Regions from separate parts of the Erwinia sorbitola genome, predicted to be linked through region 1. Evidence: predicted binding sites of a transcription regulator. Region 1 holds the regulator's gene; each other region holds the start of a gene.

Region 1 (3,885 bases):
GCCAAAAGGCAGACTCTACCCACAGCATGGCCGCACAGCCAATAATAAACAGGCTCAGGCCCATGATTAATACCGGCTTGCGACCGATGCGGTCAGAAAGCGGGCCCCATACCAGCTGGGCGCAGGCAAAACCGGCGAGGAAGATACTCAGGCTGGCGCTGATGGCTCCGGCACCTGTTTGCAGATCCTGCTGCATCACGCCAAATGCGGGCAGGTACATATCAGTAGCAAGGAAGCCCAGCATACTGAGCAGCGCAAGGTAAATCATAAATCCTTTGGAACGCATATTTATTAACTCTTATCAGACAATTTTTTTACGTGTGGAGTTTAATCTCGTGCTGAGTCACCTGTGAAACGTTAATATTAGCGGGTTGCAGTGAAAAATATTGAAGGCAAAAATATGTGGTCTGAACATTCTCTGGAAGTGATTGATGCTGTCGCCAGAACGGGCAGCTTTACCTCTGCGGCGGCAGAGCTGCATCGCGTACCCTCGGCGATCAGTTATACCGTGCGTCAGATGGAAGAGTGGCTGGCAATCAGCCTGTTTGAACGTCGTCATCGCGATGTGGTACTGACAGAGGCAGGTCGTGTTTTTATTGAAGAAGGGCGGGCTGTTATCAAAAAAATGCTCGTCACCCGTATCCGCTGCCAGCAGGTGGCTAACGGCTGGCGCGGGCAAATCAATATTGCTGTCGACCGGATTGTGCGCCCGGCCCGCACCCGGCAGCTGGTGGTGGATTTTTATCGGCGTTTTCCGGATATGGAACTGCATATCATGCCAGAAGTTTTTAACGGGGTGTGGGATGCGCTGGCAGATGGTCGCGTGGACGTGGCGATCGGAGCAACCCAGGCGATCCCGGTCAAAGGGCGCTTTGCCTATCGTGATATGGGAAGCCTCAACTGGCGTTGCGTGGTGCAAACTGAACATCCATTATTCAGTCAGGATGGCCCGTTAAGCGAGGCGCTGATCCGCGAGTGGCCATCACTGGTACTGGAGGACACCGCACGCGCATTACCAAAACGCACCACCTGGACGCTGGATAACCAGCGGCGGCTGGTGGTGCCCGATTGGGAGAGTGCTTTTGACTGCCTGCGCGCCGGTTTGTGCGTGGGGATGGTGCCCGGGCATTTTGCGCAACCGTGGTTGCAGCAGGGGGTTCTCGGCGAACTGACGCTGACAGCAGCGTTTCCTGACAGCCCCTGCTATCTCAGCTGGTCAGAGCAAAGCGCATCGCCTGCATTAAACTGGCTGCTTGAATATCTGGGGAACACGGAAACGCTTAACGCTGAATGGCTGAGTGAACAACCCGGCCTGTAGCCGGGTGGGGACAGAGCTTATCGACGATAGTCGCGGTACGGGCCATCGGCAACGGAGCGGCGCTCAATCAGCGATGGATGAACTTCAATGGTCTGCGGCTCTTCGCGCTTGCTGGTGATGCGATCGAGCAGCATATCAAAGGCAGTTTCACCCAGGCGCTCTTTTGGCTGGTGTACGGTCGTCAGCGCAGGGGTAAAGTAACGCGCGTTGCGCACGTTATCATAACCGATCACCGAAATATCCTGCGGCACGCGCAGCCCCATCTCATCTGCTGCGCAAATCGCCCCCATTGCCATAATATCGCCGCCGCAAAAAATGGCTGTCGGGCGCTGTTTTTGCGATAAAATCTGTTGCATGGCGCGATAACCTGACTCGGGTTCAAAGTCACCTTGCACCAGCCACTCATCGCGCAGGGTGATCCCCGCTTCTGCCAGCGCTTTGAGGAATCCCGCATGGCGACCGCCGCCGGTATTACGCTCAAGCTGTCCCGGAATCGCACCGATATCGCGGTGCCCGCGCTCAATCAAATAACGCCCAGCCAGATAGCCCCCTTCAAAGGCATTATCCTGTACGCTATCGGTGAAATCACCGCGCGACTCGCCCCAGTCCATAACCACCATTGGAATATTGCGATTATCTTCCAGCATGGAGATTAGCGTATCGGGATACTCTGAACACATAACCAGCAGGCCATCAACGCGCTTTTGCGCCATCATCGACAGGTACGCCTGCTGCTTTTGCAGGTCATTATGCGCGTTGCCTAAAATCAGCGTATAGCCTTTGGCAAAGCAGCGGTTTTCAATCGCTTCAATAATCTCAGCAAAATAGGGGGCTTCACTGGATGTTGCCAGCAGACCAATAGTTTTGGTGTGGTTGACCTTAAGACTGCGAGCCACGGCGCTGGGGGAATAGTGCAACTCTTTAATTGCTGCCCACACCGCTTCGCGCGTCTCTTCGGCTACAAAGCGCGTTTTATTAATAACGTGGGACACTGTGGTGGTTGAAACACCTGCGCGCTTTGCCACATCCTTAATTGTTGCCATTAAAATCGTACTCCTGGTGTTATCATAACATCTTGATAACTAATTGGTTAAACGTTTGCCTGGGTACAGCCATTCCTGCCCGAACAGAATAAATTTAGGTGCTGTCTCAAAGGGGCTGGAAGGGGTAGAATCGTCCGTAGAGTGACATGCAGTACTGGCTAAAAAAAAGTTCCCGGGTCTGTTGCGCAACGGAAAGGACGAATTCTAACAAGGCTGCGCGCAGAAAACGAGATTTTTACAGGTAACTGTGGGAAAATATGTTGGCTTACAAATAACAAGGTTATTAAGGAGAGGGGATGAACACTGATATGAAAATGACAGCTATTGCTGTTGTGGGTTCACTGCTGATGATTATTGCGTTTAGTTTTACGGCTGTAATGCACTAAATCCTAACGGGAAGGGGTAACTCTCTTCCCGTATAACCTTTATCTAAATGGCAATGGCTTTACATCAGCGAATGGTTTTAGGCGTCATCATACGGCGCGCGCCGATGTAGTGTTCCTGCCAGTAATCCTCGCTCAATGCGCTGACCTGAATATCCTTCCCGGTACGCGGTGACTGGATAAATTTGCCGCCCCCAAGATAGACGCCAACATGGTCAGCGGTTCCGCGTCCGTTAATACGGAAGAACACCAGGTCGCCTTTCTCTAACTCATCGCGCTTAATCGCAGCGGCATCGCGCAAGTGATACATTTCATTAGCAGTGCGGGGGATCTTGAATTTAACCAGGTCTTTATAGGCGTACCACACCAGGCCACTGCAATCGAAACCGGTTTTGGGTGAGGTGCCGCCCCATTGATAAGGCTTACCAAGCTGCCCCATCAACTTATTCATCGCGGTTTCGCGGGCTTTCTGATAGCGCGCACGGTGAGCCTTACTGAGTTTCAGCGGGGCGCTGCCCGGTTCAGTCATGTCACTTTCGACTGTTTTGCTACCCGCGCGTTTACGGCCATATAACTTTTTACCCGCTTTCTTATTAGCAGCGAGTTTTTTACTCAGCGTCTGTTTCTCTGCCTTTAACTTGCGCGGCGGTTCAACGGCAGTTTTTTTCTTCTCTTTATCTTTCAGTTTTTTTGCCAGAACGAGGCGCGCAGCTTTAGATGGCTCTTTTTTGGTGGCGGCGCGAGTGGGTTCTTTTTTAGCGGTAACCTTGGTTTTTTTAACCACAGGTTCTTTCGCTTTTTTGGTCGATGTGGTTTTGACCGGGCGACGTTTACGGCGATCGTCTGCGTGAGCACTGTTGCTATCAGCTTTCTGCTGATTTGCATTAATAGGGGCATGTGGCGATGCGTGCGCCATATTGAAAAATAGCTGGGTGAAAGCCAGTATGAAGAGCGTGATAAGTAAACGCATCGTTCCCATTAACAGTTTGTGCGCTGCTACGACACAGCAACGCGGTCAGAAAAGAGATTTCCGCTGTAAGGCAGAAGGTTAGGGCAATTCTAATCTAACTTCTTAACAAAGGGTAAGGTCTTTTTTGTTTCAATATTACAGATCAAGAAAATGATGGAATATTGAACACAA
Region 2 (3,885 bases), 490 kb from region 1:
CTTGATTACGGCTTGCGTGAGTTTAAATTTTTCCCGGCTGAAGCTAATGGCGGTGTCAAAGCCTTACAGGCGATTGGCGGGCCATTCCCACAGGTGCGTTTCTGCCCGACCGGCGGTATTTCACCTGCCAACTATCGTGACTACCTGGCGCTGAAAAGCGTGCTGTGTATTGGCGGCTCGTGGCTGGTACCCGCTGATGCGCTGGAAGCGGGGGACTATGACCGTATTACCCGCCTGGCGCAGGAAGCGGTGGCCGGGGCGCGCTAAATGACAAGGGGCGGCAGACACCGCCCCGGATCGACCGTGTTCAGCCGCTGACTTTAACGCTGGCTGCGGCGCTGATAGCTCGCTCTACCGCCTCGTCAACGCTGTTGCCCGTAGCCAGTGCCACGCCAAGGCGGCGCTTACCCTGGATCTCAGGCTTACCGAACAGACGTAGTTGCAGTCCTGCACCAACGGCCGCTGAAAGGTTAGCAAACTGCACGTTGCTGCTCTCCAGCTCCGGCAGGATCACCGCTGATGCCGCCGGGCCATACTGGCGGATGCCGCCAACAGGCATGCCGAGAAAAGCGCGCACATGCAGCGCAAATTCAGAAAGATCCTGTGAGATCAGCGTTACCATGCCGGTGTCGTGAGGGCGTGGCGACACTTCACTAAATACCACCTCATCGCCGCAGACAAACAGCTCAACGCCAAACAGCCCGCGACCGCCGAGGGCGCTCACCACCTTCTCAGCTATCTCCTGTGCACGCTGTAAGGCAAGCTCGCTCATCTGCTGCGGCTGCCATGACTCCCGGTAGTCGCCATCTTCCTGACGGTGCCCGATAGGCGCACAGAAATGAATACCATCTACAGCGCTGATGGTCAGCAGAGTGATTTCGAAATCAAATTTTACCACCCCTTCGACGATCACCCGACCGGCACCGGCACGGCCACCCTGTTGTGCATATTCCCAGGCGGCATCCAGCTGTGAAGCTTCGCGAATAAAACTCTGTCCTTTGCCGGATGAGCTCATTACCGGCTTAATGATGCACGGGAATCCAATTTCATCAGCGGCGGCAAGGAAAGCGTCGCGGCTGTCGGCAAAGCGGTAGCTGGAAGTCGGCAGCGCCAGATCTTCAGCGGCCAGACGGCGGATGCCTTCACGGTTCATAGTCAGTTTGGCGGCGCGCGCGGTCGGCACCACGTGCTGGCCCTGCTTTTCCAGTTCAATCAGCATATCGGTGGCGATAGCTTCAATTTCTGGTACCACAAAGTCAGGTTTTTCCTGAGCAACCAGAGCGGCAAGGGCTGCACCATCCAGCATATTGATCACATGGCTGCGGTGGGCAACGTGCATTGCCGGGGCATCGGCATAGCGATCCACGGCGATCACTTCCACACCCAGACGCTGGCATTCCAGTGCTACTTCTTTGCCCAGTTCACCCGATCCTAATAACATGACACGTGTAGCATTAGGTCGCAGCGCAGTTCCAAGAGTTGTCATAATCTCTACCTGAATGGATTGAAAAAACGCGCGCAGTATAAACGAAAACGTTTGCGTGATCATCCCGCACTTTACACTTGAGTCAAAAAACCGACGCTGATACACTGTATAAAAATACAGGTAAACAGGACAAAAACCATGGCTGTTGAAATCAAATACGTTGTCGTCAGAAAAGGTGAGGAAAAGATGACATTTGCCAGTAAAAAAGAAGCGGATGCTTACGACAAAATGCTCGACCTGGCAGAAGTTTTTGCTGACTGGCTGATTGCCAGCCCGCTTGAAATTGAAGAACAGCAGGGTGAAGCTCTGGGTATGTTTATGGCAGAAAATAAAGACGCTCTGCAACAGATCCTGCGCAGCGGCAAGCTGCCGGAAAATCACAGTGCCGCTGATGACAGCGAAGAGTCTGCCGAGGCCAGGTTGCGCGCAGTATAATCTGTACCAGTCTTACAGTAGCCCGCGTAGTGACGCCATCGCTGCTTTTGCCGTAATAAGGGGATTAGCAGCATGGCGCTGGTCGTTAAACACTTCCAGCCCCAGCGGGCCACGATAATCTATCTGCTGTAAATGCTGCAATAAATCCTTCAGGGGATATTTACCCTCGCCGGGCAAGAGCCGGTGATGACGGGCGGTATCGATAAGATGCCTGGCATCGGGCTGATAATCTAAATCTGACAGCTGCACCAAAAAAATCTTCTCTGCCGGAATACCGGCGAGGTCAGCCAGCGTTCTCTGGCGCACAAAAATATGGAAAGCATCCACCACCAGCCCAAGATTAGGGGCATCAATTTTCTGTATGCGCTGCCATGCCTGTGCTGTGTTATTAATATGTGTGCTCCAGGCCATTGCTTCATAGGCCACACGCAGACCACGATCTGCCGCCTCATTCACCAGCCACCCCAAATCCTCATCAATGCGGTTAACGCAGCACTGTGGATGGGTAGAGGCGGGTACCAGCAGCGTCGATGCCCCCAGACGTTGCGCCGTTGTCATCATCTGCAATGCCTCCCGGCGTTTATCTGCGCGCAGATCCGCTGGTGCACCGTCAAAATCCAGCAGCACCTGGTAATCCGTCAGCCCCAGAGAAAGCTGCTGACAGAGATCTGCCAGCGCTGCGTCATCACCCGTCGCTTCAGCCACATCCTGCTGCCACAGCTCAACCTGATTAAAACCTGCCGCTGCGGCCGCATGTAATTTCTCCTCGCTGCTGCCGCCAAGCAGGATGGTATTAATAAATAACGGGTTGTCTATAAATGCCATCGGTGTGTTACCTCCTCTGTGGTTTGCCCTTTGAGGGTAGAGACAAGTTGCGTATCTCACAAATAAACACGTACTGAACGGATGATATCTGTTTGCTGGTTATGATGGATTGTGCGAAATTTTACAGCCTTTTCACCCTTTGACGTTTCCTGACGCGGGCTGCTTTATTGTGGAGTTTTCCGCTAATGAAGGATTCACAATGAGCAACTGGCTGCAACAGATTCAGACGGTTTTAGGCAAAGCAGGTAAATCTTCAGCGGGTGGCGAAGGATTAAGCAAAATGCTTGCCCCCGGCGCACTTGGCGGCTTGGCAGGGTTGCTGATTGCCAGCAAATCTTCGCGTAATCTGCTGATGAAGTACGGTAAAAATGCCGTGATCATCGGCGGCGGTGCCGCAGCGGGTGCGCTGCTGTGGAATAAATATAAACAGCGGGTGAGCGAAACTCATCAGGATCAGCCAGAGTTCGGTCAGCAGAGCTCCCCGGTGGATCGCCGTGCTGAACGGCTGATTGAGGCGCTGGTCTTTGCCGCCAAGAGTGATGGCCATATCGACAGCGAAGAACGTAAGGCCATTGATGAACATATTCGCCAGTCCGGTTTAGGGGCGCAGGGGGAGCAGCTGGTGCAGCGCGCCATCGATTCACCGCTCGACCCTCAGAAGCTGGCGATTGATGTAAAAAATGAGGAGGAGGCGCTGGAAGTCTACTTCCTTAGCAACCTTGTCATTGATGTCGATCACTTTATGGAGCGCAGCTATTTGCAGGCGTTGGGCGATGCATTGAAGATCCCTCTGGACGTGCGCCAATCCATTGAAACTGATATTCGTGCGGAGAAGCAGAAGATTACTGCCTGATTCCGGTCAGGCGATATACCTCATGCCGGGTATATCGCCTGTGTAAAAACTTCCGGTTAAAAATTACTGTCGGTTAACGATAACGGCTTGTTAATCAGTCGGGTTGCTGCCAACCTTACAGCAGGCACAGCAACTGCGAAGAGACTATGACACCTCCAAAAGCCAAGAAAATTCCCCACCAGATGACGCTGCACGGCGAGACCCGCATTGATAACTATTACTGGCTGCGCGACGACGAACGCCAGGCACCAGAAGTGCTGGAATATCTGCGGGCTGAAAATGATTA
Region 3 (3,885 bases), 910 kb from region 1:
CTGTTACAGATGACCAAAGGTAACGTGACCAATGCCGCACGGCTGGCAGGGCGCAACCGTACTGAATTCTATAAGCTGCTGTCACGCCACGAGCTGGATGCTGCCGATTTTAAAGAATAATTTTCACTGCGGTAACTTTGTCTGATTATGGTAGTTTAACTGCCTGAAAAGAGACGGACATCCGGTATACCCGTATTTTCAGTTTGTTGTTGCCAACGGCAGGCAGGCTGACAGTAACGTGGTATACACTTAACTGATTACCCGTCCGGGCACGGAGGGAGAGAAAAGGGTCTGCCATGAAAAAGATTGATGCAATTATCAAACCGTTCAAACTGGATGATGTGCGTGAAGCGCTGGCGGAAGTCGGCATCACCGGGATGACCGTGACTGAAGTGAAAGGCTTTGGTCGTCAGAAAGGCCACACCGAGCTGTATCGTGGCGCAGAGTACATGGTCGATTTTCTGCCAAAAGTGAAAATTGAAATTGTCATCGCGGACGATATCGTTGATACCTGCGTCGACACCATTATGCGTACGGCGCAAACGGGTAAAATTGGCGACGGCAAAATCTTCGTATTCGACGTTGCGCGTGTGGTACGTATCCGTACTGGCGAAGAAGACGAAGAAGCGATCTGATTCTTCGCTTCATTTGCTAAACGAAAACGGGCTGATCGCGTTGTGCGGGCAGCCCGTTTTTATTTACAACGCCTTATGCGGGCCAAACACTTCGTAATGAATGCGTTCTTTCGCCACGCCCAGCTCAATCAGGCGTTTTTCTTCTTCTGCCATAAAGGCCACCGGGCCACAAATATAAAATTGCATGGCCGGATCGCTGACGCGAGACTCCAGCGGCAGTAAGTTCATCAGCCCGCGCTGGTCATATTTCCCTTCATCCTGCGGATGTGGGTGGTTATACCAGACGTGCTGCCAGAAATTCGGCAGCTTCGCGCCAAGTGCGGCGACTTCTGCTGCAAAAGCATGGGTTGCGCCATTTTCAGTGGCATGTAACCACTGCACGACAGCCGGATGCTTATCTTTTGCCAGCTGACCGAGCATCGCCAGCACTGGCGTCAGGCCTACTCCGCCAGAAATCAGCGTTACAGGGGTTTGCGGAGTAACATCCAGGAAGAAATCCCCTGCGGGTGGTGCCAGATGAATATGTTTACCAGCATGCTGCTGGTGCAACCAGCTCGACATCACGCCGCCTTCCTCATGACGCACTGCGATACGGTAATCGCGACCATTTGGCGTGCGCGTCAATGAGTATTGACGAATCTCCTGGTTCTTAAAGCTGGGATCTTTTACCCATATCGCCAGATATTGTCCGGCTTTATAATCCACCACCGGTTTGCCATCGACAGGGGTCAGGATAAAGCTTTTGATGACTGAGCTTTGCGGGACAACTTCGCTGATCACAAACTCACGATTGCCACCGCGCCAGCCGCCGGTTTTTTCTTCCACTTCTTCATAAATCTGCTCTTCGCGCTGAATAAAAATCCCCGCCAGCACGTCGTAAGCCTTACTCCAGGCCTGCATAACTTCTTCGCCCGGTTGCAGCATTTCATCAATACTTGCCAACAGATGCTTACCTACGATTGGATACTGATCGGGGCGAATAGCAAAACTGGTGTGTTTTTGGGCAATTTTCTCTACCGCAGGGCCGAGAGCGGCCAGATTATCGAGGTTGCTGGCATAGGCGCAGACAGCGTTAAACAGCGCTTCCGGCTGGTTACCCGTGCTCTGGTTACTCATATTAAAGATATCTTTCAGCTCGGGATTGTGACTAAACATCCGATGATAAAAATGCGAGGTGAGACGTGGGCCTAATGCCGCAACGGCGGGAATAGTCGACTTAACGGTGGCAATAGTTTTGCTGTCCAGCATAGCGTACTCCTTAACAGGAAATATAAACATGTATTTCAAATGCATCTTATAATGCATCGTAGTGTGCTGTAAATACACCTTTCATGCGGGTGGTTATTTGCCCCTGCGTCAGGTAGGGTCAATATGAAAAAACAGCATCTGGCAGATGAGGATAATTCCGTATCAGGGGCTTGCAATAAACAGGAACTAACCCTAGCGCTAACTGAAGCCAATCGTTTGCGTAAAAAGGCGGTCTTGAAGCTATTCAACAGGTGCGAAAACAGTTTAAACTGTTGCCATCACCCCCGACGGGGGCATTCATTATTGAAAGTCAGTTGAGTCAGGAGATGCAGATGTTAAAGCGTGAAATGAACATTGCCGATTACGACGCCGATTTATGGCAGGCGATGGAGCAGGAGAAAGTGCGTCAGGAAGAGCACATCGAGCTGATTGCTTCAGAGAACTACACCAGCCCACGTGTGATGCAGGCTCAGGGATCACAGCTGACCAACAAGTACGCTGAAGGTTATCCGGGCAAACGCTACTACGGTGGCTGTGAGTATGTGGATATCGTTGAACAGCTGGCTATCGACCGCGCAAAAGCACTGTTCGGTGCTGATTACGCCAACGTTCAGCCGCACTCTGGTTCCCAGGCTAACTTCGCGGTATACACTGCGTTGTTGCAGCCGGGCGATACCATTCTGGGCATGAACCTGGCTCACGGTGGCCACCTGACCCACGGTTCCCCGGTTAACCTTTCCGGTAAACTGTATAACGTCATTCCTTATGGCATCGACGAAACCGGTAAAATTGATTACAACGAGCTGGCCGAACTGGCGAAAAAACATCAGCCAAAAATGATTGTCGGCGGCTTCTCTGCCTACTCCGGCGTGTGCGACTGGGCAAAAATGCGCGAAATCGCGGATACCGTTGGCGCTTACCTGTTCGTGGATATGGCACACGTTGCCGGTCTGATTGCGGCGGATGTTTACCCTAACCCGGTACCGCATGCGCATATTGTGACTTCCACTACGCACAAAACCCTGGCTGGCCCACGCGGCGGTCTGATCCTCGCCCACGGTGGCTCAGAAGAGCTGTACAAGAAGCTGAACTCTGCTGTTTTCCCTGGTGGACAGGGCGGCCCACTGATGCACGTTATCGCGGGTAAAGCTGTTGCGTTCAAAGAAGCGATGGAGCCAGAGTTCAAAACCTACCAGCAGCAGGTAGCTAAGAATGCTAAAGCGATGGTAGAAGTGTTCCTGGAGCGCGGCTACAACGTCGTTTCTGGCGGCACACATAACCACCTGTTCCTGCTGGATCTGGTGGACAAAAATCTGACCGGTAAAGAAGCTGATGCTGCCCTGGGCCGCGCCAACATTACCGTTAACAAAAACAGCGTACCTAACGATCCGAAGAGCCCGTTTGTGACTTCTGGTATCCGCATCGGTTCCCCGGCTGTGACCCGTCGCGGCTTTAAAGAAGCAGAAGTGCGCGAACTGGCAGGCTGGATCAGCGATATTCTCGACAATATCAACGATGAAGGCGTCAGCGAGCGCGTGAAGAAGCAGGTGCTGGATATCTGCGCACGCTTCCCGGTCTACGCATAATATCCCGGTCATACCTCGAGCAGCAGGGCGCATTGCGCTGTTCAAAAAGGCTAAAGCCTTTTAGTCCTGCAGCTTGAATTATTCAGGGTATATACTGAACGCTGTAATCGATAAATAGCGGAACACGAGAGTGTCCCGCTATTTTTTTATCCCGTGCCGCGGTGTACATTAGCCTCCACATTATCGGAGGGAAAATGACGATACGCTCCACGTACTGGCTTGGACTGAGCTACTTCACCTACTTTTTCGCCTATGGCGTTTACTTACCGTTCTGGGGCGTCTGGCTAAAAGACAGCGGCCTGCAACCGGAAAAAATTGGCCTGCTGCTGGGCTGCGGCATGATTGCCCGTTTCGTCGGTAGCCTGATAATTGCCTCACGCGTTACCAATCCTTCCCGTTTAATCAGCGTACTGCGC

What was found. The regulator PurR, encoded in region 1, represses purine synthesis genes. The targets are predictions, from matches to a motif close to CANGCAAACGTTTGCNTG.
Region 2: a site for PurR is predicted at 1,527-1,544, ahead of purT (formate-dependent phosphoribosylglycinamide formyltransferase). Genes of this name have one in related genera too.
Region 3: a site for PurR is predicted at 2,089-2,106, ahead of glyA (serine hydroxymethyltransferase). Genes of this name have one in related genera too.

What each region holds. Positions count from the first base shown of each region.
Region 1 covers NZ_CP046509.1:2,056,515-2,060,399, forward strand. Annotated here, with positions in the region: gene punC (purine nucleoside transporter PunC) at 1-286, opposite strand, end outside; gene punR (DNA-binding transcriptional activator PunR) at 401-1,318, shown strand; gene purR (HTH-type transcriptional repressor PurR) at 1,336-2,361, opposite strand; gene cydH (cytochrome bd-I oxidase subunit CydH) at 2,658-2,747, shown strand; gene GN242_RS09230 (C40 family peptidase) at 2,812-3,714, opposite strand.
Region 2 covers NZ_CP046509.1:2,542,656-2,546,540, reverse strand. Annotated here, with positions in the region: gene GN242_RS11390 (bifunctional 4-hydroxy-2-oxoglutarate aldolase/2-dehydro-3-deoxy-phosphogluconate aldolase) at 1-267, shown strand, start outside; gene purT (formate-dependent phosphoribosylglycinamide formyltransferase) at 308-1,486, opposite strand; gene GN242_RS11380 (YebG family protein) at 1,625-1,921, shown strand; gene GN242_RS11375 (sugar phosphate isomerase/epimerase family protein) at 1,934-2,746, opposite strand; gene GN242_RS11370 (tellurite resistance TerB family protein) at 2,946-3,599, shown strand; gene GN242_RS11365 (prolyl oligopeptidase family serine peptidase) at 3,746-3,885, shown strand, end outside.
Region 3 covers NZ_CP046509.1:1,141,675-1,145,559, forward strand. Annotated here, with positions in the region: gene glrR (two-component system response regulator GlrR) at 1-120, shown strand, start outside; gene glnB (nitrogen regulatory protein P-II) at 297-635, shown strand; gene hmpA (NO-inducible flavohemoprotein) at 699-1,883, opposite strand; gene glyA (serine hydroxymethyltransferase) at 2,216-3,469, shown strand; gene GN242_RS05150 (3-phenylpropionate MFS transporter) at 3,664-3,885, shown strand, end outside.